Regions from separate parts of the Kitasatospora purpeofusca genome, predicted to be linked through region 1. Evidence: riboswitches for the same ligand, from Rfam matches in the RefSeq annotation. Region 1 holds a riboswitch; each other region holds the start of a gene.

Region 1 (5,704 bases):
CGCCAGCCGGGTGCCCTCGACCAGTCCGGCCACGGCCCGGTGCCGGGTGACCGTCAGGTCGTGCTCCTCCACCGCCAGCCCGGCCACCCGCAGCCCCGCCGCGGCACCGGCGGCGGCCAGCGCGGTGTCCGCCCCGGCCGCCACCTCCAGCCGGGTCACCTCGGGCGAGATCAGGTGCTCGCCGGTGTCGTCCGGCGGCAGGTCGTCGGGCAGTGCCAGCAACGCCCGGTCCCGGGTCAGCAGCAGGGTCGCCCCGCACGGCGGACACCCGGTGAGGTACCGCACGTTCGCCGCCCGGGTGATCAGCGCCGCGTCGGTCCCGGACGCACTGCAGTGCTCCCGCAACCGCTCCCGGCGGCCCGCGTACGCATCAGCCATGCGTCGAGCCTACGAACCCCGCCCCCGATCCGCCCGCCGAACGCCCCCACCCGGGCCCGCGCGGGACTACTCGGCGCCGCCGGCGGGGGCCCGGGCGGCGGTCGGGGCGGGTGCGGCGACCGGGGCGGGGACGGGGGCGACGGCCCACTTCTTCTCGACGCCGGCCAGGCGCCAGTAGGCGATGGCGGCGGCCCAGACCACGACGAACAGGCCGACGATGGCGTAGCCGACGTTGTCCAGGGTGATGTCCGCGATCCAGCCGGTCACCGGGTCGGTGAGGTCCAGCTTCTCGTGCAGGACGCCGACGAGTTCGATGGTCCCGATGATGAACGCCACCGCGATGGACAGTCCGGTGATGGTCAGGTTGTAGTACACCTTGCGCACCGGGTTGGAGAACGCCCACTGGTAGGCGAAGTTCATGAAGGTGCCGTCCAGGGTGTCGAACAGGCTCATGCCGGCCGCGAACAGCAGCGGCAGGCAGACGATCGCGTACCAGGGCAGGCCGGAGGCCGCGCCGGAGCCCGCCATCACCATCAGGGTGACCTCGGTCGCGGTGTCGAAGCCCAGGCCGAGCACCATGCCGACCGGGAACATCTGGCCGGGACGGGTGATCGAGCGGGTGGCCCGGTTCAGCACCCGGGCCAGCAGGCCGCGCGAGTTGAGGTGCTCCTCCAGCTCGGCCTCGTCGAACCGGCCCGCCCGCATCGAGCGGAAGACCTTGAGGATGCCGAACAGAGCGGCCAGGTTGAGCGCGCCGATCAGGTAGAGGAAGACCCCGGAGGCCGAGGTGCCGACCACGCCCAGCCACTGGTGGGTGGTGGACTCGTCGTCCATCAGGGTGCTGGCCAGCTGCGCGCCGCCCGCCACCAGGGCGGCCATCAGCACCACCATCGAGGAGTGCCCGAGCGCGAACCAGAAGCCGACCGAGACCGGCCGCTTGCCGTCCGCCATCAGCTTCCGGGTGGTGTTGTCGATCACCGCGATGTGGTCGGCGTCGAAGGCGTGCCGCATGCCGAGGGTGTACGCGGTGATGCCCAGGCCCACCCCGAAGACCTGGGTGCCCACCTCGTACTTCTCCGGCGCGACCAGGAAGATCAGCGTGCCGAAGGCCACCACGTGCATGGCCAGGATCACGCCCATCAGGCCGGCGGTCCGTACGGTGTCCTCCCGCCGCCATCGGAAGGTGGGCAGGGCGGTGGGCGCCGCCGGGGCGGCGACGGTTTCGGGCAGGGTCATCCTGGGATCACGCTCCAGCACCTCGTGGAAACACTTCGTGAGATGCCGCGGCCGGTCTCCTGGCTGACGGGGCTCCCGCACCCGCCTTCCCGAACGCGCGAGGCGCCCAGTGGCATGTGGGTACGGACACTTCCCCCCGATCACAGTGGCGAGGGCCGCTCCGGACTGGGACCCCTGAGGGTCCGTCACCGGTCTTCCCGAGCACCACGGCGGGCAACACCGTAGGCGGCGGGCGGTGACCCTTGCAAGGCTGCGCACCTGCGCAGGTGTCCAGGATCACAGCGTCCCGCCTGCGAGAATGGCCCGTATGCATCTCGTACCGGCCGACCGCGCGGGCCACCGCACCATCGACGGGCACCGGGTCTGCGAGGCCATCGCGGCGATCGGCGACACCGCCCACGTCCGCTCCTGGGCCGAGCGCTTCTCGCTGCTCGCCGACCCCGGCCGCCTCGCCCTGCTGCTCGCGCTGCACCGCACCGGGCCGCTCGCCGTCTCCGACCTGGCGGTCGCCACCGGCATGCGCGACCCCGCCGTCTCCCAGGCCCTGCGGCTGCTGCGGACGGCCGGGGCGGTGACCGGCGAGAAGGAGGGACGTGTCGTGCGCTACCGGCTCGTGGACGCGGACCTGCGCCCCCTGCTGGACGCGTGCGCCGTCGACACCCCCGAACACGACGAGCACCACGAGCACGGCGAACACCAGGAGCACCACGAGCACGGCGAGCCCGACGCGGCGACCGGCTGACCCCACCCCGCCGACCGCCCGACCGACCGCCCGACCGGCGGCCCGGTCAGCGGCCCGGGGTCCCGGCCGGCTGGCAGGACGGGCACCAGAACAGATTGCGGGAGGCGTGCTCCTCGGTCCGGACCTCGGTGGCGCAGACCAGGCACGGCATCCCGGCCCGCCGGTAGACGTACACCTCGCCGCCGTGGTCGTCGACCCGTGGTGGGCGGCCCATCGCCTCGGGGGTGTGCTCGGGGCGCACGGTGTCGATCCGGCCCGCGCCGACGCCCTCGCGCATCAGCGCGACGAGGTCCGCCCAGATCGCGTCCCACTCGGCCCGGAGCAGCTCGCGCCCCGCCCGGTGCGGATCGATGCCGTGCCGGAACAGCACCTCCGCCCGGTAGACGTTCCCCACCCCGGCCAGCACCTTCTGGTCCATCAGCAGGGCCGCGACCGTCGTCCGGCTGGCCGCCATCCGCCGCCAGGCGGCGTCCGGGTCGGCGTCGGCGCGCAGCGGGTCGGGGCCGAGCCTGGCCGCCACCGCGGCCTTCTCGGCGCCGGTGATCAGCGCGCAGGTGTTGGGGCCGCGCAGATCGGCGACGTGCTCGTCGTTCTCCAGCCGCAGCCGGACCAGGCCGACCGGCGCAGGGACCGGCCCGTCGCCGATCGCGGCGAAGGTGAAGCCCCCGTACAGGCCGAGGTGGATGTGCACCCAGGCGTCCTCGCCGAAGCCGAGGAACAGGTGCTTGCCGACGGCCTCCGCCGCCTCCAGCTCCCGTCCGTCGATCAGCCCGGCGCCGTCCGCGAACCGCCCCTGCGGGCTGCTGGCCCGGACCTCCCGGCCGCCGAAGGCGCGGTGGTTCTCGGCGGCGAGACGGTGGATGATGTGGCCTTCCGGCACGGGCGCGGCTCCCCCGGTCGAACGTTCAGGACCCGTCCATCATCGCAGTCGGCACCGACACACCCGCCGGGCGAACGGGCCCCTCAGCGGACCGGGATGCCCATCAGCCGGGCCAGGATCACCCGGTCCAGCTCGGCGGCGGTGGCGGCCACGTCGAGCTGGGAGTTGTCGATGATCGGCAGCCCGGAGTTGTACCAGCCGGCCATCCGGCCGTGGATCCGGGCCACCTCCTCGTCGCCGAGCCGGCGGTTCCCGCTGCGCCGGGCGTTGCGGTGGAGCACCGAGTCGAGGCTGGGCAGCAGCACCACCGGGATCATGCCGGGCCCGATGTGCCGCTTCCAGCCGCCGAGGCCGATCGCCGGGCGGTCGGGGAAGACCGCGTCGTCGATGATGCAGGAGATGCCGTTGGCGAGGTAGTTGCGGCAGGCGAAGCCGCAGGTCCGGCGGGCCAGCCGGTACTGCGCCTCGGAGGCGTTGTTCCAGCCGGACTGCGGGTTGGCGAAGCCGGACTGCACCCACTCCCGGACGTCGTCGAGGCTGATGTGCGCGGTCGGGGTGGGACGCCGCTCGGCCCAGTGCCGGGCGACGGTGGTCTTGCCGGCACCGGCCGGACCGATCAGCAGCACCGCGATCGGGCCCGCGGGCGCGTGCTGCTGCGGCTGCCGGGCGGGCAGTTGGACGGGCGCGCCGGAGGGCAGCAGGAAGTGCCCGGTGGAGCCGGCGGGCACCGGGGCCGGCGCGGGCGGCGCGGCCGGGGCGGGCGCGGGCGCGGGCGCGGGCGCGGGCGCGGGCAACGGTCCGGGCGGAGGGGACGGCAGCACCGGCAGCGGAACGGTCGGCGGCCCCGAGGAGTCCGTCGAGGCCGTCGAGTCGCCCACCGGAACCATCAGCGGAACAGCCACCGGCACAGGCAGAGGCAACGGAACGACCATCGGAACGGGCACCGTCCCGGCCGCCACCGGATACCCCGGCACCGGCGGAGCCACGGGACGTGGGGGGACGGATCCACCCCCGGCGTACTGCGTCACGGCACCTCCCGACTTCCTTCAGCGGGACACTACACGGCGGTGCGGCGGTGGACACAGCCCACCGCCGCACCGCCGCCGGTCACCGACCGGGCCCGGCGTCAGCCCGCGGCGAGCTGCTCGGCGAGCGCCCGCAGGGCCAGCTCGTACGAGCCGATCCCGAACCCGGCGATCGTCCCGGAGGCCACCGCGGCGATCACCGAGGTGTGCCGGAAGGTCTCCCGGGCGTACGGGTTGGAGATGTGCACCTCGACCAGCGGCGCGGTGCGCTGCGCCGCGGCGTCCCGCATCGCGTACGAGTAGTGGGTGAACGCGCCCGGGTTGATCACCACGGGCACCCGGCCGTCGGCGGCCTCGTGCAGCCACTCCACCATCTGCTGCTCGGAGTTGGTCTCGTGCACCTCGACCTCGAAGCCGAGCTCCTTGCCGAGCGCGGTGCAGCGCTCGACCAGCCCGGCGTACGAGGTGGCGCCGTAGACGTCGGGTTCGCGGCTGCCCAGCCGGCCCAGGTTGGGGCCGTTGAGCACCATCACCCTGGTCACCCGGACACCTCCGCGTAGGCGGCCACCAGCAGCGACGGGTCGGGGCCCTCCAGTACGGAGGTCTTGGCGAGGCCGTCCAGCACGATGAAGCGGATCAGGTCGCCGCGCGACTTCTTGTCGATCTTCATCGCGTCCAGCAGCTTCGGCCAGGCGTCCGCCCGGTAGGTCAGCGGCAGGCCGACCGAGGCCAGCACGGTGCGGTGCCGGTCGGCCGTCGCGTCGTCCAACCGGCCCGCCAGGCGACCCAGTTCGGCGGCGTACACCATGCCGATCGAGATCGCCGCGCCGTGCCGCCACTTGTAGCGCTCGTTGCGCTCGATGGCGTGGCCGAGGGTGTGGCCGTAGTTGAGGATCTCGCGCTGCCCGGACTCCTTGAGGTCCCCGGACACCACGTCGGCCTTGACCTGGATGGCGCGGCGGATCAGCTCGACGGTGTGCGGCCCGGCCGGGGTCCTGGCCCCCTCGGGGTCGGCCTCGACCAGGTCGAGGATGACCGGGTCGGCGATGAAGCCGCACTTGATGACCTCGGCGAGCCCGGAGACGTAGTCGTGCTTGGGCACGGTCTCCAGCGTGCCGAGGTCGGCCAGCACGCCCACCGGCGGGTGGAAGGCGCCGACCATGTTCTTGCCCTCGGCGATGTTGATGCCGGTCTTGCCGCCGACGGCCGCGTCGACCATGCCGAGCAGCGTGGTGGGCACGGAGATCCAGCGCACCCCGCGCAGCCAGGTGGCGGCGACGAAGCCGGCCAGGTCGGTGGTGGCACCGCCGCCGAGGCCGACGACGACGTCGCTGCGGGTGAACCCGGTCTGCCCGAGCACCGACCAGCAGTACGCGGCCACCTCGGCGCTCTTCGCCTCCTCGGCGTTCGGGACCTGCAGCGCGATCGCCTCGTAGCCCTCGC
Region 2 (5,704 bases), 6.1 Mb from region 1:
CACCTGCGCAGCGTCGCCGGGCTGCGGCTGGACGCCGACTCGACCGTGCAGTGCACCCTGATCGGCCTGGTCGTCCTGGTCGCCGCCGCGCTGGTCGCGGTGCGCGGGCTGGGCCTGGCGGCGAGGCTGCAGAAGGCGCTGCTGGTGTTCGAGTACGCCGTCCTGCTCGGTTTCTGCGGCTACGGGCTGTTCGCCGGCGACCAGCCGTTCTCGCTCGACTGGTTCAACCCGCTCACGATCCCCTCCTTCGACGCGGTGGCCCAGGGCATGGTGCTCGCGGTGTTCTGCTACTGGGGCTTCGAGTCGGTGTTCAGCGTCGGCGAGGAGGTCCACGACCCCCGGGACGCCTCCCGGGCCGGCACCCTCGCCCTGGTCGTGATGCTGCTGCTGTTCCTGCTCGCCGGCACGGCCTTCCAGCGGGTGCTGCCGCTGGACGAACTGGCGGACAACGGCGCCCACGGCCTCACCTACTTCGGCGCCCGGCTCGCCGACCAGCCGCTGGCCGCGCTGCCGCTGATCGCGCTGATGTTCTCCGCGGTGGCCTCGCTGCAGTCCTCGGTGATCCCCACCGCCCGCGGGCTGTTCGCGATGGGCCGGGACGGCGTGCTCGGCCCGGTCTGGACGAAGCTGCACCCCAAGCACCGGACGCCCGCGGTCGGCACCCTGCTGATCACCGCGGTCGCGGTGGCCCTGGCGCTGTGCTCGATCGTCATCCCGACCGTCAACGACCTCATCTCGGCGGCCGTCAACGCGATCGGCATCATCGTCGCCCTCTACTACGCGCTCACCGCGGTCGCGGCCGCCGTCCGGTTCCGCCACCTGCTGCGCACCGACCTGCTGGAGGGGCTGCGCGCGGTGGTCGGCCCGCTGCTCGGTGCGGCGGTCCTGCTGGTCGTCGGCGGCTACCTCACCTGGACCTTCTACGACTCCGCCGACCACTTCGAACTCTCCGCCGACAACGGCTGGTTCGAGCTCACCGTCGTGGTACTGATGATCGTCACCGGTCTGCCGGCGGCGGCCTGGGCGCGCTGGCGGCGGCGCTCGGCGTACTTCCTCGGCGAGGCCGCGGGTACACCCGAGAAGGCCTGAGGACGACCGACGGCGCGGGCCCGGTGCACCCCCACACACCGGGCCCGCGCTCTCCCGCCGCGCACGGCACGCCGCACACCCGCCGCGCACGGCACCCCGCACACCCGCACCACCCGAGAACGGAGCACCACCCATGACCAAGGCCGATCTGGTCTTCACCCGCGGTCCCGTGCACACCGGCGACGCCGCCCGCACCCGGGCGACCGGTCTGGCCGTCACCGGCGGCCGGATCACCGCCGTCGGCCACGACGAGGTCCGGGACCTGATCGGCCCGGACACCGAGGTCGTCGACCTCACCGGCAAGCTGCTGCTGCCGGGCTTCCAGGACGCGCACATCCACGCCGTCTTCGGCGGTACCGAGCTGGCCGTCTGCGACCTCACCGGAACCGTCGGCGTGGCCGACTACCTGGAGCGGATCCGCGCCTACGCCGACGCGAACCCCGACCAGGAGTGGATCACCGGCAGCGGCTGGTCGATGGAGAGCTTCGAGGGCGGCCTGCCGACCCGGCAGCTGCTCGACTCCGTCGTCCCGGACCGTCCGGTCTACCTCACCAACCGGGACCACCACGGCGCCTGGGCCAACACCCGGGCCCTGGAACTCGCCGGTGTCGACCGCGACACCCCCGACCCGGCGGACGGCCGGATCGAGCGCGAGGCCGACGGCACCCCGAGCGGAGTGCTCCAGGAGGGCGCCACCGGCCTGGTGGCCCGGCTGGTGCCGCCGATCACCGCCGCCGACCGGCTGGAGGGGCTGCTGCGGGCGCAGCGGCTGCTGCACTCGCTCGGCATCACCGGCTGGCAGGACGCGCTGCTCGGCGAGTTCAACGGCCAGCCGGACCCGTCCGACGCCTATCTGACCGCCGCGCGCTCCGGCGCGCTGACCGCCCGGGTGAACGGCGCGCTCTGGTGGGAGCGCGAGCGGGGCGCCGAGCAGATCGCCGAACTCGTCGAGCGCCGCGCGGCCTCGGCGCACGGCCGGTTCCGGGCCGGCTCGGTGAAGATCATGCAGGACGGCATCGCGGAGAACTTCACCGCCGCGATGACCAGCCCCTACCTGGACGGCTGCGGCTGCGCCACCGCCAACTCCGGCCTCAGCTTCGTCGATCCGCTCGCCCTGCGCGAGTACGTCACCGCACTCGACGCGCTGGACTTCCAGGTGCACTTCCACGCGCTCGGCGACCGGGCGGTGCGCGAGGCGCTGGACGCGGTCGAGGCCGCCCGCGCCGCCAACGGCCGGCGCGACACCCGCCACCACCTCGCGCACCTCCAGGTGGTCCACCCCGACGACCTGCCCCGGTTCGCCCGGCTCGGCGCGATCGCCAACATCCAGCCGCTGTGGGCGGCGCACGAGCCGCAGATGGACGAGCTGACCATCCCCTTCCTCGGCCCGGAGCGGGCCTCCTGGCAGTACCCGTTCGGCGCGCTGCTGCGGGCCGGGGCCACCCTGGCGGCGGGCAGCGACTGGCCGGTGAGCAGCCCGGACCCGCTGGCCGGACTGCACGTCGCGGTCAACCGGCGGGAGCCGGAGGCCGAGGACGACCGGGTGTTCCTGCCCGAGCAGCGGCTCGACCTGGCCTCCGCGATCGCCGCCTACACGGCCGGCACCGCCCATGTGAACGGGTTCGACGACGCCGGGGTGCTCGCGCCCGGCCTGCTGGCCGACCTGGTCGTCCTGGACCGCGACATCCTCACCGGCCCGCCCGAGGAGATCGCGTCGGCCCGGGTGCTGCGCACCTACGTCGGCGGCGAGCTGGTCCACGCCGCCGAGTGACACCCGACTGACGTTCGACTGACGTCGCGTCAACTGCCGTCCGGGCCCCGGGGTGCTCCCCGGGGCCCGTCGCGTTCCCGACGGTGCGTGCTCCGACGCGCCCGGACGGCCAGGGGCTCTGGACTTACTAGGACGTCCAACTATATGGTCGGAACAGGTCCGCGGTGTCAGGGAAGCCGGTGCGAGTCCGGCACGGTCCCGCCACTGTGACCGGGGAGTTCGTCCTCGCAGGAGTTCGGCCACTGGCAGCCAGCCGGGAAGGCCCGGGGGCGCGCGTCGATCCGGGAGTCAGGATACCGGCCGCGGACGGTCCGTGTTTTCCACGAGGATGGAGACGACACGCATGAATCCGGGCTGCTCCCGTTCCACCGCCCCCGGCTGTGCTGTGCCGACGAGCCCCGGGGCGCACCAGCGCTGACGGTTCGTCAGCCGCCGCCGTCCTGCCGTCGGGCGCACCACCGTGCGCCCGCGCACCGGCGCGGCCTCCATTCCTCCTCTCCCCATCCTGACGAGAGAAGGAATCAATGCTTCCCGACCCCACCACCTCCGAGCCGATCGTCCCCGAACTCACCCACTTCGTCGGCGGCAAGCGCACCGCCGGGACGTCCGGCCGCTTCGGCGACGTCCACGACCCCAACACCGGGCGCGTCCAGGCCCGGGTGCCGCTGGCGAGCCGCGCCGAGGTCGAGGCCGTGATCGCCGACGCGGCGCAGGCCCAGCCCGCGTGGGCGGCCTGGAACCCGCAGCGCCGGGCCCGGGTGCTGCTGCGCTTCCTCCAACTCGTCGAGCAGGAACGGGACTCGCTCGCCCGGCTGCTCTCCGCCGAGCACGGCAAGACCGTCGCCGACGCCCACGGCGACCTCCAGCGCGGCCTGGAGGTGGTCGAGTTCGCGGCCGGCATCCCGCACCTGCTCAAGGGCGAGTTCACCGACAACGCCGGCACCGGCATCGACGTGTACTCGATGCGCCAGCCGCTCGGCGTGGTCGCCGGCATCACCCCGTTCAACTTCCCGGTGATGATCCCGCTCTGGAAGGCCGCGCCCGCGCTGGCCTGCGGCAACGCCTTCGTCCTCAAGCCCTCCGAGCGGGACCCCTCGGTGCCGCTGCGGCTGGCCGAACTGTTCCTGGAGGCCGGACTGCCGCCCGGCGTGCTGAACGTGGTGAACGGCGGCAAGGAGGCCGTCGACACCCTGCTGGAGGACCCCCGGGTGCAGGCGGTCGGCTTCGTCGGCTCCACCCCGATCGCCCAGTACGTCTACGCGACCGCGGCCGCCCACGGCAAGCGCGCCCAGTGCTTCGGTGGCGCCAAGAACCACATGATCGTGATGCCCGACGCCGACCTCGACCAGGCGGCGGACGCCCTGGTCGGCGCCGGCTACGGCTCGGCGGGCGAGCGCTGCATGGCGATCTCGGTGGCCGTCCCGGTCGGCGAGGAGACCGCCGACGCCCTGGTGGCCAAGCTGGTCGAGCGGATCGGCGCGCTGAAGGTCGGCCGCTCGGACGACCCGTCCTCGGACTTCGGCCCGCTGGTCGGCCGGGACGCGCTGGAGCGGGTCCGCGGCTACCTGGACCTCGGGGTCGAGGAGGGCGCCGAACTCGTCGTCGACGGGCGCGACTTCCGGCTGGAGGGCCACGAGGAGGGCTTCTTCCTCGGCCCCTCGCTGTTCGACCGGGTGACGCCGGGGATGCGGATCCACCGGGAGGAGATCTTCGGCCCGGTGCTGAGCGTGGTCCGCGCCGCCGACTACGAGGGGGCCCTGCGCCTGCCCAGCGAGCACGAGTTCGGCAACGGCGTGGCCATCTACACCCGCGACGGCGACACCGCCCGCGACTTCACCCGCCGGGTCAACACCGGCATGGTCGGCGTCAATGTGCCGATCCCGGTGCCGATCGCCTACCACACCTTCGGCGGCTGGAAGCGCTCCGGCTTCGGCGACCTCAACCAGCACGGACCGGACTCGATCCGCTTCTACACCCGCACCCGCACGGTGACCTCGCGCTGGCCCTCCGGGGTCAAGGAAGGCGCCAGCTTCACCATGCCGACGATGGGATGATCGCCGTGCACGATCTCACCGACGACCAGCGCGCGATCGCGGAGACCACCAGGGCCTTCGCCGACGAGCACCTCGCCCCGAACGCCGTGGAGTGGGACCTCGCCAAGCACTTCCCGGTCGACGTGCTGCGCAAGGCCGGCGAACTCGGCCTGGCCGGCGTCTACGTCCGGGAGGAGTCCGGCGGTTCCGGTCTCACCCGCCGCGACGGCGCGGTGGCCTTCGAGGCCCTCGCCACCGGCTGCCCGTCCATCGCCGCCTACCTGTCCATCCACAACATGGTCGCCTGGATGGTCGACCGCCACGGCGACGACGCCCAGCGCGCCCGCTGGCTGCCCCGGCTCTGCACCGCCGAGCACCTGGGCGGCTACTGCCTGACCGAACCCGGCGCCGGCTCCGACGCCGCCGCTCTCACCACCCGGGCCGTCCGCGACGGCGGCCACTGGGTGCTCGACGGCGTCAAGCAGTTCATCTCCGGCGCCGGCAGCGCCCAGGTCTACCTGGTCATGGCGCGCACCGGCGGGCCCGGCCCGAAGGGCATCTCGGCCTTCCTGGTCGACCGGGACGACCCGGGCCTGTCCTTCGGCGCCAACGAGCGCAAGATGGGCTGGAACGCCCAGCCGACCCGGCAGGTGGTGCTGGACGGTGTGCGGCTGCCCGCCGACCGGCTGCTCGGCGCCGAGGGGGAGGGCTTCCGGATCGCCATGGGCGGTCTCAACGGCGGCCGCCTCGGCATCGCCGCCTGCTCGCTCGGCGGCGCCCAGAGCGCGCTGGAGCGCACCGTGGCCCACCT
Region 3 (5,704 bases), 1.8 Mb from region 1:
CCGCTACCGGGTCGACCCCGAGCAGCTAGCCGAGGCCGGAGTGGAGGGCGCCACCGACGGCCGGCGCACCGTCAGGTTCGAGCAGCGGCACGGCGGTATACCCGTCTTCGGGGCCCGGTACCTGGTCCACCTGGTCGGCGAAGGCGCCGGGCAGCGGGTCGAGTCGGCCGGCGGCAAGTACTTCACCGGGCTCACCGCCCCGACCGTGCAGAGCGTGCCGGACGAGGCGCTGCGACGGCTCGCGATCGACGCGGTCCAGGACCCGGCGGCCCGCGTGGGCGCGGCGGCCGAGGACCGCGGCCTGGTGGTGCTGCCCGGCGGCGCCGGCCGGCTCGCCCGCCACTTCACCGTGCGCGGGAGCGACCCGTCGGTCTGGGCGACGAAGGCGCAGGAGGTGTTCGTGGACGCCGCGGCCGGGGAGGTCGCGCTCTCCTACGAGGTGCGAGCCCCCTACCTGCTCGACGCCCCGGCTGCTGCTGCCGCCGCCCCGGCCCCGGCCCTCGAACCTGCCGCCGCCCCGGCCCCGGCCCTCGAACCTGCCACCGGTACCGCGCCCGACGCCCTCGGCCGCCCCGCCCGGGTGAACATCGGCCGACTCCCGGACGGCACCTACCAGCTCGTCGACCTCACCCGCCCCGCCACCGTCACCACCTACGACGCGGCGGGCCGGGACGAGCTGGACTTCCGCACCCTGCCCGCCGACGCCCGCCCGGCCGCCTCGGCGACCACGGACTTCCCGGCGGCCACCGGTACCAGCGGCGCCACCGACGCCCACCTCAACTCCGCCGCCGTGTACGACTTCTACCGCGACCGCCTGGGCCGCAACGGGATCGACGGCAAGGGAGGACCGATCGTCTCCGTCGTCAATGTCACCAGCTTCGGCGAGCCCCTGGACAACGCCTACTGGGACGGCCAGAAGATGATCTACGGGGGCGGCACCGGCAACAACCGCCCGTTCTCCGCCGCGCGCGACGTGGCCGGCCACGAGATGACCCACGGCGTCGTCGAGCACACCGCGGACTTCGTCGACTTCGGCCAGTCCGGCGCCCTCGACGAGGCCGTCGCCGACTACTTCGGCAACGCCATCGAGGTGACCAGCCGAGGCATCCCGATGACCGACCCCAGGGCCGCGCTGCTCGGCGAGGACCTCTGCCGCACCGGCACCCCCGAGGCCTGCGCCGGCCGCAGGCTGGACGACCGCCGCACCACCGTCGCCGACTACCTCGGGGTGCCCGCCGGGGTCGACAGCGGCGGCGTGCACCTCAACTCCACCATCGTCTCGGGCGCGTTGTGGGACATCCGGCGCACCCTCGACCCGCTCCTCGCCGACCGCCTGGTCTACCGCGCGCTCGCCGAGTACCTCACCCCGCTGGACGACTTCGTCGACGCCCGCAACGCGGTGCTCGCCGCAGGCCGCGCGCTCGGTCTCGACCGTGCCCAACTCCGCACCGTGGCCGGGGCCTTCGACGCCCACGGGATCAAGGACGGCTGGCAGCGCCGGATCGGCGTGGACAGCCGGCCGCTGCTGCGCGAACTCTCCACCGAGAGCGTGGCACCGGATGTCGCCGCCGGCCGCTGGGTGGTGGCCACCGCGGGCAAGGGGGCCAAGGGCAGCATGGCCGTGTACACGGGCGCCGTCGTCGGCTCCGCCGAGCCCGCCCGGCTCAGCCCGGAGGACGGTCGCTCGCACGGCTGGCCCGCCACCGACGGCACGACCGCCGCGTGGGTGGCGATGGGGCCGGGGGCCGACGGGGCCTGGGGCATGGAGGTGCTGGCCCGGCCGCTCAACGGTGGCCCGGTGCGCAGCGTCCACCGCGGCCCGAACCAGTACCTCGGCGACGTCCGGGTCTCCGGCGGAGATGTCGCCTTCCTGATGTCGGACCACACGACCGGCCGCAGTGGGCCCGTACTCTCCCGAGACGGGGCCCCGGAGACGCTGATCGCGCTGCCCGAGGGCCACCAGGCCGCCGGTCTCGCGCTCCATGACGGCCTGCTCGCCTGGACCGAGAGCTGGCAGGTCGGTGAGCGGACGGTGAGCGCGCCGACCGTCTACTCGCTCGCCGCCGGCAAGGTCGTCGCCCAGTACGTGGTCGACGACGCGAACGCCACCGCCGGGACCTCGGTAGCCAGCCTCCGGATGGCCGGCGGCCGCCTGCTGTGGGTCGAGACGCCCTTCGACCGGACGAAGGGAAGCACGATCCGCTCCGGGGCGCTGGACGGCTCCGGCGTGACCGACCTCCTGCCTGCGGGCCCCCGACCCGGCACCGGCACCGGCACCGGCACCGGCACCGGCACTGGCGCCGAGCCGCGCCGGATTGCCGGCCTCACCGCCTCGGACCGGGCGGTCACCTTCGCCGAGGCCGCTCGCCAGGTGACGGGTGGCGTCAAGAACACCGACCTGCCCAAGCTCTGGCAGCTCCCGCTCACCGGCGGCACCCCCGAGCGGATGTCCTGCAACCGGGGCGGCCAGTACGCCCCGGTGGCCGACCGGGGCACCCGGGTGGTCTGGCTGGACGCCACGGCGGGCCGCACCGATCTGGTCGTGCGCGAGCGCGCGGCCGGCACCTGCTGACCGGAGGCGGCTGCCCCGGAGTCCGCACCAGGGCTCTCGACCCCGAAGCCCGGACCCCGTCCGCCCCGGTCTCCCGCCCGGTCGCCGCATCCCTGCGGCGGCCGGGCGGATCCTTGCCGTCACCGGGTCTCCGGACCCCGCCGTGGCAGCGCCGGTCCCGGACCGCCGCGGCGCGGCTCCCGGGCTGTCGCGCGCCGGGCACGGCGCCCCGGCCGCTGAGGTCCTGCCACCGCGCCCCCGCCCCGTCACCACGTCCCCGTCCTGCCGCCGTGCCCAGGCCTGCTGCCGTGCCACCGTGCCAGGTGCCGCTGCACCGATGGCGATCCGCCCTCGAACCGGCCTTGACCCCCTCTCAGCCGAGCCGACATCATGAGCCGTCATGTTCTGACTCCGCCGTCGGGGGAAGTCCGGTCGAATTCCGGCGCTGACCCGCAACGGTAGGCCGCCGACGGCAAGTCGGTGGCGAGCCCGAGTACCCGTCGGCGGAGGTGTGTGTCCCCTCCTCCCGTCGTGGTCTGCGGCCAGGGGCTCCCGGAGCCGTCGGGCAGCTCGCCCCGCACGGCCGCCGGTGGCCGCCCGTGCGCCCAGGCCCGGAAAGGCCTCGCATGTCCGCCTCCGCGCTCCGCCGCCGCCCGCTCCGCCTGCTCGCGATATCCGCGCTGGCCCTGACCGCCACCCTCCCGGCGGCCACCGCCGCCCGGGCGGCAGCCCCGGTCCCGGCCGTCACCGCCCCGGCTTCCTCGACCTCCGGCGACACCGCCTCCACCTACCGTCCGGACGCCGCGGCAGCCGGTTGGCTGGCCCGCCAGCTCGTCAACGGCGACCACTTCGAGTCGGTCTTCGACGGCACCGCCTACCCCGACCAGGGCCTCACCATCGACGCCGTGCTCGCCTTCGCCGCCGCCGGCAGCGCCGACCAGGCCGCCGCCCGCGCCACCGCCTGGCTCGCCCGGCCCGACATCCTGAGCGGCTACCTCGGCGACGGCACCACCGAGGCCTACGCCGGTGCCACCGCCAAGCTCCTGCTGGCCGCCGAGGTGCGCGGCACCGCCCCGTCGGCCTTCGGCGGCGTCGACCTGCCCGCCCGACTGCGCTCCCTGCTGACGCCGAGCGGCCGCTTCTCCGACCGCTCGCAGTGGGGCGACTACAGCAACGCCTTCGGCCAGTCCCTGGCCCTGATCGCCCTCCAGCGCACCCCCGGTGGCGCCCCGGCCTCCGCCGTCGACTTCCTGGCCGCCGCCCAGTGTGCCGACGGCGGCTTCCCGATCGCCTTCGGCCAGCCCACCTGCACCGCCGACACCGATGCCACCGCCCTCGCGGCCCAGGCCCTCGCCGCGACCGGCCGCAGTGCCAAGGCCAAGGCGGGCCTGGACTGGCTGACGGCCCACCAGAACACCGACGGCGGTTTCGCCGCGGCCGGTGCCACCACCTCCAACGCCAACAGCACCGGCCTGGCCACCTCCGCCCTGCTCCCCGGCGGCCGGTTCATCAGCGGCCTCAAGGGCTGGAGCAGCCTGGTGAAGCTCCAGCAGGGCTGCTCGGCCGACCCCGCCGTGCGCGGCGCCGTCGCCTATGACGCGAGTGGCTTCAACCCCGCGAACGCCACCCGGGCCACCGCTCAGGCCGTCCTCGGCCTCTCCGGTCAGGGCCTCGCCGGCCTCAGCGCCCACGGCGCCCGCCCGTCCGCCCCCACCCTGGCCTGCCCGGCCCCGGCCGCGCGCCCCTGACGGCCGCCCGTCCGTGACCCCGCACCGCCGCCCGCCGTACCCGAGGAGCACGCCCATGACCACCTCCGCCCGTCCCGCCCGCCGTACACTCGGCGCCTTCGCCGCCGCCGCGGCCCTCACCGCCGGCCTTCTCGGCGTCTCCACCGCGACCGCCCCGCCGGCCCGGGCCGCCGCCTGCACCGGCACCTCCGGCGTCACCGTGGTCGTCGACTTCACCGCCCTCGGTGGCGGCATCGAGACCGGCTGTGCTTCGGGAGACCCGGCCAGCGGCCTCGCCGCGCTGACCGGCGCCGGTTTCTCCTACTCCTTCCACCCGCGTTTCCCGGGCTTCGTCTGCAAGATCAACACCCTGCCGACGACCTGCACCAACCCCACCGGCACCGCCTACTGGTCGTACTGGCACGCCGCGCACGGCGGCCCGTGGTCCTACAGCAACCTCGGCGCGGGCTCCTACAACCCGGCTCCGGGCGAGGTCGAGGGCTGGTCCTTCGGCGCCGGTGCCCAGCCGGGCATCACCGCGCCCTGACCTCGGACCGGCTCGGCGGGTTCTCCGTACGGACGCTCGGCCGGGGGGTCGGCCGGGCGTTCCCACGGCGCTGCTACGGTGTTTTGCCCTACCGGCCGGGCGTCTTCGGGGCCTCCAGCTCGACGTGGTGGACGCTGAAGCCGCCCCGCAGCACCGGGGCGAACGGGGCAGGGGCCATGCAGGTGCCGACCACCGGCTGGTAGGGCTGCTGGTCGGGGCCCATGTCGAGGTTGGCCACGCCCCAGGAGAAGCCGAGGCGGTCGCCGTCGCGGCCGCGGCCCTGGTAGACGCTCAGACCGATCCTTTCGTTGGCATTTCCGATGTCCGAGGTGGTGACGACGGCGGTCACGGTGGCGACCGGCCCGCCGGTGCTCAGGCAGTCCACCTCGGCCACGGCGTTGTAGACGACCCCGGTGGCGGCCACGCGGTGGGAGTAGTGGATCGTGCCGACGGCGTCGGTGGGCAGTCCGTCGGGCGCTTTGGTGCCCGGGAGGGGGCGGGAGTACGGCTTCGCCCGGGCGTCGACGGTGAACCAGATCTCGTCGTCGGGGGAGAAGGCGTACGAGACCCGGGCCTTGCCGCTGACGCTCGCCGGCCGCGCGGCCCGGCCGTCGTGGCCCTCGCGGCCTTCGGACCCGGAGCCGCCGACGGACAGGGCATCGGCGGAGGCCGGCGCGACGCCCGTGAGCGCCGCGAGGGCCAGCCCGGCGGCAGCGGTGGCCCGCGCCGTCCGGACGGCGGCACGGTTGCGGGTGCGGATGCGGGTACGAATGCGGAACATGGTGGGTCTCCCTCCCCGGCGGCCCGGTCGGCCGCCCTCTCGATGCCCCCGATCCTGGTCGACGCACCCCCACCCGCACATGTGCCGATCGGCACATT
Region 4 (5,704 bases), 3.6 Mb from region 1:
GGCACCGGCACCAAGCCGTCCGGGGGCACCGCCCCGACCCGGAAGCCGACCGCCACCAAGCCCCGGAGCTCCCCGCCGGCCGAGGCCGGCTAGCCCCCGACCGACCGAGGGCCCGTCCGCCCGTGGAAGGCCGCCGGGCACCGGCCGGCCCGCACACCGAACACCAGTACCCCGTTGGGAGGCGAAGAGCATGCTCCGCCCGTTCCTGCCCGGCCCCGGGCGTCCCCGGCCGCGCGCCTGGTGGTGGCTCGCGCCCACCGCCCTGCTGGTGCTCTGCCTGTGCGCCGTGCTGATCCCGCGCGAGAGCGCCCCCTCGACCGCCGCCGTCGCCCCGCCGCCACCCCCGCTGAGCTCCGCCGAGCCGGGCGAGCTGTGCTCCACCGCGCAGAACCGCTACCCCTCGCAGCCGGTGGACTCCGGGCGCTACGTCATCAACCCCAACGAGTGGAACGCCACCGGCGGCCTGTGCGTGCACGGCGGCAACGACAGCGCCGCCTTCACCGTCACCCGCAGCGCCGTCGCCCGCGGCAACCTCACCGACCCGGCCCGCGGCCCCGGCGCCTACCCCCACATCAGCACCCCGCTCGGCAGCGACGGCGTCAGCCCGCTGCCCATCGCCGTCGACAACCTGCGGTACGCCACCAGCACCTGGCGCACCACCCAGGTGGACGGCGGCGTCTGGAACGCCTCCTACGACCTCTGGTACAGCACCACCCGGGGCAGCTGCTCGTTCACCGAGAGTGCCGAGGTGATGATCTGGCTGCGCGGCAACGGCACCTCGCCGTTCGGCAAGCAGTCCGGCGAGCTGCGCAGCGGCGGCCAGGCCTACCGGGTGTACGAGGCGCCGAAGAAGAGCAGCCACACCCTGATCACCTACGAGGCGGCCTCCGCCACCAACGTCGTCACCGACCTCGACCTGCGCGCCTTCACCCGCGACGCGGTCCAGCGCGGCTACGTCCCGGCCGGCTCGTACCTGTGCGCGGTCCAGGCCGGCTTCGAGATCTGGGAGGGCGGCGCGGGCCTCGGCACCGACGCGTTCTCGTTCGAGGTCGCCGCAGGCCGCCCGAGCGGCGCGATCACCTCCGCGGTGCCCGGCTACTGCCTGGACAGCCGGGTGGCCGGCGACCCGGCCGCGGTCGGCGCCGCCACCTGCGACGGCTCCCCGGCGCAGAGCTGGACCATGGGCGAGGACGGCTCGGTCGGCCAGGCCGGACGCTGTCTGGAGGACCCCGACATCGGGTTCCCGGTCCTCACCGGCTGCACTCGCAGACCCGACCAGCGGTGGCGCTCCACCGACGGCGGGCAGCTGCTGAACGAGGACTCCGGGAAGTGTCTGGAGAACCCCGCGACCGGCCCCACGGGCACCGGGAACGGCTCCCAGGTACGGATGCGGCTGTGCGCCGCCAAGCCCGCCCAGGAGTGGCACAGGCCGGTCTGAGGGGCGCCGAAAGCCCCCGCAGCCTATCGCACCCGACCCGCGACACGCAGCGCCGCGACACTACATGTGGGGCTTCGTCGGACGAGCGCCACTAGATGTATGCTCACTCCTGCTGTCGAAGCAGGGGAACCCGGTGTGAATCCGGGACTGCCCCGCAGCGGTGTGCGGCCTCCTCCCGAGGGGGCCCGCGAGTCCGAGTACCTGCCGACAGCGTGCCGGCGCCTCCCCGCAGAGGCCATGCGCACCAGCACCATTTCCGGGCCTCGCGGGCGGGCCGGGGACGAATCGCGAGCGGCGCCCACGGGTCCGCGCGGCGTACTCCCCTGCCCCGAACGGCCCGGCCCCGATACACCGCCGTCGACCGCCGCCAGGAGAGAAGCGCCTTGACCACCGCTGCCTCAGTCGTCCTGCCCGCCCAGGGTTCCAGCTCCGTCACCGTCGACCCGACGGTCGCCGACCCGGGCGGTGCGCTCCTGCGCATTCTCACCGACCGCAGCGCCGACCTCCCCCAGGTGGACCCCGGTCATGTCGCCGCCGCCGCGCTCCGCGGCCGCCACGCCGGCTCGGACTTCGCCGAGCTGCGCGGACTCGCCGTCGACGCCGCCGCGTCGATGATCGCCGAGGACCCGCAGTACTCGAAGCTCGCGGCCCGGCTGCTCGCGCTGGAGATCGTCGACGAGGCGGCGAGCCAGGGCGTGCTCTCGTTCTCCACCTCGATCGCCGTCGGCCACGCCGAGGGCCTGATCGGTGACACCACCGCCGCTTTCGTCGCCAAGCACACCGCCACCCTGGACGCGCTGATCGACGCCAAGGGCGACGACCGCTTCGAGTACTTCGGCCTGCGCACCGTCCAGAGCCGCTACCTGCTGCGCCACCCGATCACCCGCAAGGTCGTCGAGACCCCGCAGCACTTCCTGCTCCGTGTCGCCTGTGGCCTGGCGGTCGGCGACACCGAGCAGTCGGTGCGCGAGGTGGCCGAGCTGTACCGCCTGATGAGCCGGCTGGAGTACCTGACCTCCTCGCCGACCCTCTTCAACTCCGGCACCCGGCACCCGCAGATGTCCAGCTGCTACCTGCTGGACTCGCCGCTGGACAACCTGGACTCGATCTACTCCCGCTACGCGCAGATCGCCCGGCTGTCCAAGCACGCCGGCGGCATCGGCCTGTCCTACTCCCGGATCCGCTCGCGCGGCTCGCTGATCCGCGGCACCAACGGCAAGTCCAACGGCATCGTGCCGTTCCTGCGCACCCTCGACTCCTCGGTCGCCGCCGTCAACCAGGGCGGCCGCCGCAAGGGCGCGGCCTGCGTCTACCTGGAGACCTGGCACGCGGACATCGAGGAGTTCCTGGAGCTCCGCGACAACACCGGTGAGGAGGCGCGCCGCACCCACAACCTGAACCTGGCGCACTGGATCCCGGACGAGTTCATGCGCCGGGTCAACGCCAACGCCGACTGGTCGCTGTTCTCCCCCGCCGACGTCCCCGAGCTGGTCGACCTGTGGGGCGCCGAGTTCGACGAGGCGTACCTGAAGGCCGAGCTGGCCGGCAAGGCCGTCCGCATCATCCCCGCGCAGACCCTCTACGCCCGGATGATGCGCACCCTGGCGCAGACCGGCAACGGCTGGATGACCTTCAAGGACGCCTCCAACCGCGCCGCCAACCAGACCGCGCTGCCGGGCCGCACGGTGCACAGCTCCAACCTCTGCACCGAGATCCTGGAGGTCACCGACGACTCCGAGACCGCGGTCTGCAACCTCGGCTCGGTCAACCTCGGTGCCCACGTCGCCGCCGGCGCCACCGCCGCCGACCTGCTGAACGCGATGGACTGGGACCGGCTGGACGCCACCGTGCGCACCGCCGTCACCTTCCTCGACCGCGTGGTGGACATCAACTTCTACCCGACCCCCGAGGCCGGCGCCTCCAACAACCGCTGGCGCCCGGTCGGCCTCGGTGTGATGGGCCTGCAGGACGTCTTCTTCCAGCTGCGGATCGACTTCGACTCCGCCGAGGCCAAGACGCTCTCCACGCTGATCTCCGAGCGCATCATGCTCACCGCCTACGAGCGCTCCGCCGACCTGGCCGAGCAGCTGGGCCAGCACGAGGCGTACGAGGAGACCCGCGCCGCCCGCGGCGAGCTGCACATCGACCACTTCCCGAGCGCCGCGCCCGAGTGGGCCGACCGCTGGGAGGCGCTGCGCACCCGCATCGCCGCGACCGGCCTGCGCAACTCGCTGCTGCTGGCGATCGCGCCGACCGCCACGATCGCCTCGATCGCCGGTGTCTACGAGTGCATCGAGCCGCAGGTGTCCAACCTGTTCAAGCGCGAGACCCTCTCCGGCGAGTTCCTCCAGGTCAACCCGTACCTGGTGCGCGAGCTCAAGGAGCTCGGCGTCTGGGACCAGCAGACCCGGGACGCGCTGCGCGACGCCAACGGCTCCGTGCAGGAGCTCGGCTGGCTGCCCGAGGAGGTCCGCTCGCTGTACCGCACCGCCTGGGAGCTTCCGCAGCGCGCGCTGATCGACCTGGCCGCCGCCCGGATGCCGTACATCGACCAGAGCCAGTCGCTGAACCTGTTCATGGCCGCGCCGACCATCGGCAAGCTCAGCTCGATGTACGCCTACGCGTGGAAGGTCGGTCTGAAGACCACCTACTACCTGCGTTCGCGCCCGGCGACCCGGATCGCCCAGGCCGCGTCGGGTGCCGCCCGCGCCGCCGCGCCGGTGCCGGCCCAGACCGTCACCGCGGGCGCCCCGACCCTCACCCCGGAGGAGGAGGCCGCGCTGGCCTGCTCCCTGGAGAACCCCGAGTCCTGCGAGGCCTGCCAGTGAGCACCCCCGACCGCGAGAAGATGCTGCTCGACCCCGGTTTCGAGCTGACGCTGCGCCCGATGCGCTACCCGTCGTTCTACGACCGGTACCGCGACGCCATCAAGAACACCTGGACGGTGGAGGAGGTGGACCTGCACTCGGACGTCGCCGACCTGGCGAAGCTGAGTGAGGGCGAGCGGCACATGATCGGCCGCCTGGTCGCGTTCTTCGCGACCGGTGACTCGATCGTCTCCAACAACGTGGTGCTGAGCCTGTACAAGCACATCAACTCCCCGGAGGCGCGGCTGTACCTGAGCCGTCAGCTCTTCGAGGAGGCGGTGCACGTCCAGTTCTACCTGACGCTGCTGGACACGTACCTTCCGGACCCGGAGGACCGCAACGCGGCCTTCGCGGCGGTGGAGAACATTCCGTCGATCCACCAGAAGGCGCAGTTCTGCTTCAAGTACATGAACGCGGTCGACCACATCGACTCGTTGCAGAGCAAGGACGACCGGCGGGCGTTCCTGCTGAACCTGATCTGCTTCGCGGCGTGTGTCGAGGGGCTGTTCTTCTACGGCGCGTTCGCGTACGTGTACTGGTTCCGCTCGCGCGGCCTGCTGCACGGCCTCGCGACGGGCACCAACTGGGTCTTCCGCGACGAGTCCATGCACATGGACTTCGCGATGTCGGTGGTCGACACCGTGCGCGAGGAGGAGCCCGACCTCTTCGACGAGAAGATGGCCCAGCAGGTGACGGAGATGCTGGAGGAGGCCGTCGAGGCCGAGCTCCAGTTCGCCCAGGACCTGTGCGGTGAGGGCCTGCCGGGCATGAACACCGCGTCGATGCGGGAGTACCTGGAGGCCGTGGCCGACCAGCGCCTCGCGCGCCTGGGCATGCCGATCCGGTACGGCTCGACGAACCCGTTCGGGTTCATGGAGCTCCAGAACGTGCAGGAGCTGACCAACTTCTTCGAGCGCCGGGTGTCGGCGTACCAGGTCGCGGTCGAGGGCTCGGTCGCCTTCGACGACGAGTTCTAGGAGAAGAAGGAAGAGCGGAAGAGGTGCCCCGCACGGCCACAGCCCGTGCGGGGCACCTCTGTTGTTTCAGCCGGTCGGAAACTCCCCGCCCTTGATCCCGGAGACGAAGGACAACCACGCCTCGGCCGGAAAGACCAGGGCCGGGCCGCCGGGGTCCTTGGAGTCCCGGACCGCCATCGCGCTCGGCGCGAGGCGGCCGGTCTCCACGCAGTCGTTCGCCTGAGCGCTGTAGCTGCTCTTGTACCAGTCCCGAACAGCGATCTCCGGCACGGTCATTGCGCTCACACCTCTCGTACTCATATCTCCGCCGCGATTGCGGAGATCATATCCAGCGAGTTCGCAGGGTTCAGGGCCGATGAGCGAAGGTACTCGAAGACCAGTCCATAGCCGTCCAGCTCCGCTTGTTGCTCCATGTAGTGGCT

The links. Region 1 has a riboswitch for cobalamin ahead of nicT (Nickel transporter NicT). Riboswitches for the same ligand answer to the same signal wherever they lie in the genome.
Region 2: another riboswitch for cobalamin. It lies ahead of OG715_RS36960 (CoA-acylating methylmalonate-semialdehyde dehydrogenase); the one in region 1 lies ahead of nicT (Nickel transporter NicT).
Region 3: another riboswitch for cobalamin. It lies ahead of OG715_RS02975 (prenyltransferase/squalene oxidase repeat-containing protein); the one in region 1 lies ahead of nicT (Nickel transporter NicT).
Region 4: another riboswitch for cobalamin. It lies ahead of OG715_RS26330 (ribonucleoside-diphosphate reductase subunit alpha); the one in region 1 lies ahead of nicT (Nickel transporter NicT).

Annotation. Positions count from the first base shown of each region.
Region 1 covers NZ_CP108561.1:2,416,664-2,422,367, forward strand. The annotation lists gene OG715_RS10245 (M24 family metallopeptidase) at 1-378, opposite strand, end outside; gene nicT (Nickel transporter NicT) at 445-1,614, opposite strand; cobalamin riboswitch at 1,647-1,838, opposite strand; partial or broken gene OG715_RS10255 (ArsR/SmtB family transcription factor) at 1,922-2,257, shown strand; gene OG715_RS10260 (Fpg/Nei family DNA glycosylase) at 2,403-3,236, opposite strand; gene OG715_RS10265 (AAA family ATPase) at 3,320-4,138, opposite strand; gene aroQ (type II 3-dehydroquinate dehydratase) at 4,363-4,791, opposite strand; gene aroB (3-dehydroquinate synthase) at 4,800-5,704, opposite strand, start outside.
Region 2 covers NZ_CP108561.1:8,487,107-8,492,810, forward strand. The annotation lists gene OG715_RS36950 (APC family permease) at 1-1,089, shown strand, start outside; gene OG715_RS36955 (amidohydrolase) at 1,223-2,860, shown strand; cobalamin riboswitch at 2,989-3,179, shown strand; gene OG715_RS36960 (CoA-acylating methylmalonate-semialdehyde dehydrogenase) at 3,385-4,914, shown strand; gene OG715_RS36965 (acyl-CoA dehydrogenase family protein) at 4,911-5,704, shown strand, end outside.
Region 3 covers NZ_CP108561.1:646,913-652,616, reverse strand. The annotation lists gene OG715_RS02980 (M4 family metallopeptidase) at 1-2,572, shown strand, start outside; cobalamin riboswitch at 2,950-3,070, shown strand; gene OG715_RS02975 (prenyltransferase/squalene oxidase repeat-containing protein) at 3,178-4,299, shown strand; gene OG715_RS02970 (flagellar hook-length control protein FliK) at 4,355-4,825, shown strand; gene OG715_RS02965 (hypothetical protein) at 4,914-5,606, opposite strand.
Region 4 covers NZ_CP108561.1:5,983,500-5,989,203, reverse strand. The annotation lists gene OG715_RS26340 (glycoside hydrolase family 26 protein) at 1-93, shown strand, start outside; gene OG715_RS26335 (GH12 family glycosyl hydrolase domain-containing protein) at 191-1,438, shown strand; cobalamin riboswitch at 1,500-1,661, shown strand; gene OG715_RS26330 (ribonucleoside-diphosphate reductase subunit alpha) at 1,846-4,266, shown strand; gene OG715_RS26325 (ribonucleotide-diphosphate reductase subunit beta) at 4,287-5,282, shown strand; gene OG715_RS26320 (DUF397 domain-containing protein) at 5,349-5,558, opposite strand; gene OG715_RS26315 (helix-turn-helix domain-containing protein) at 5,579-5,704, opposite strand, start outside.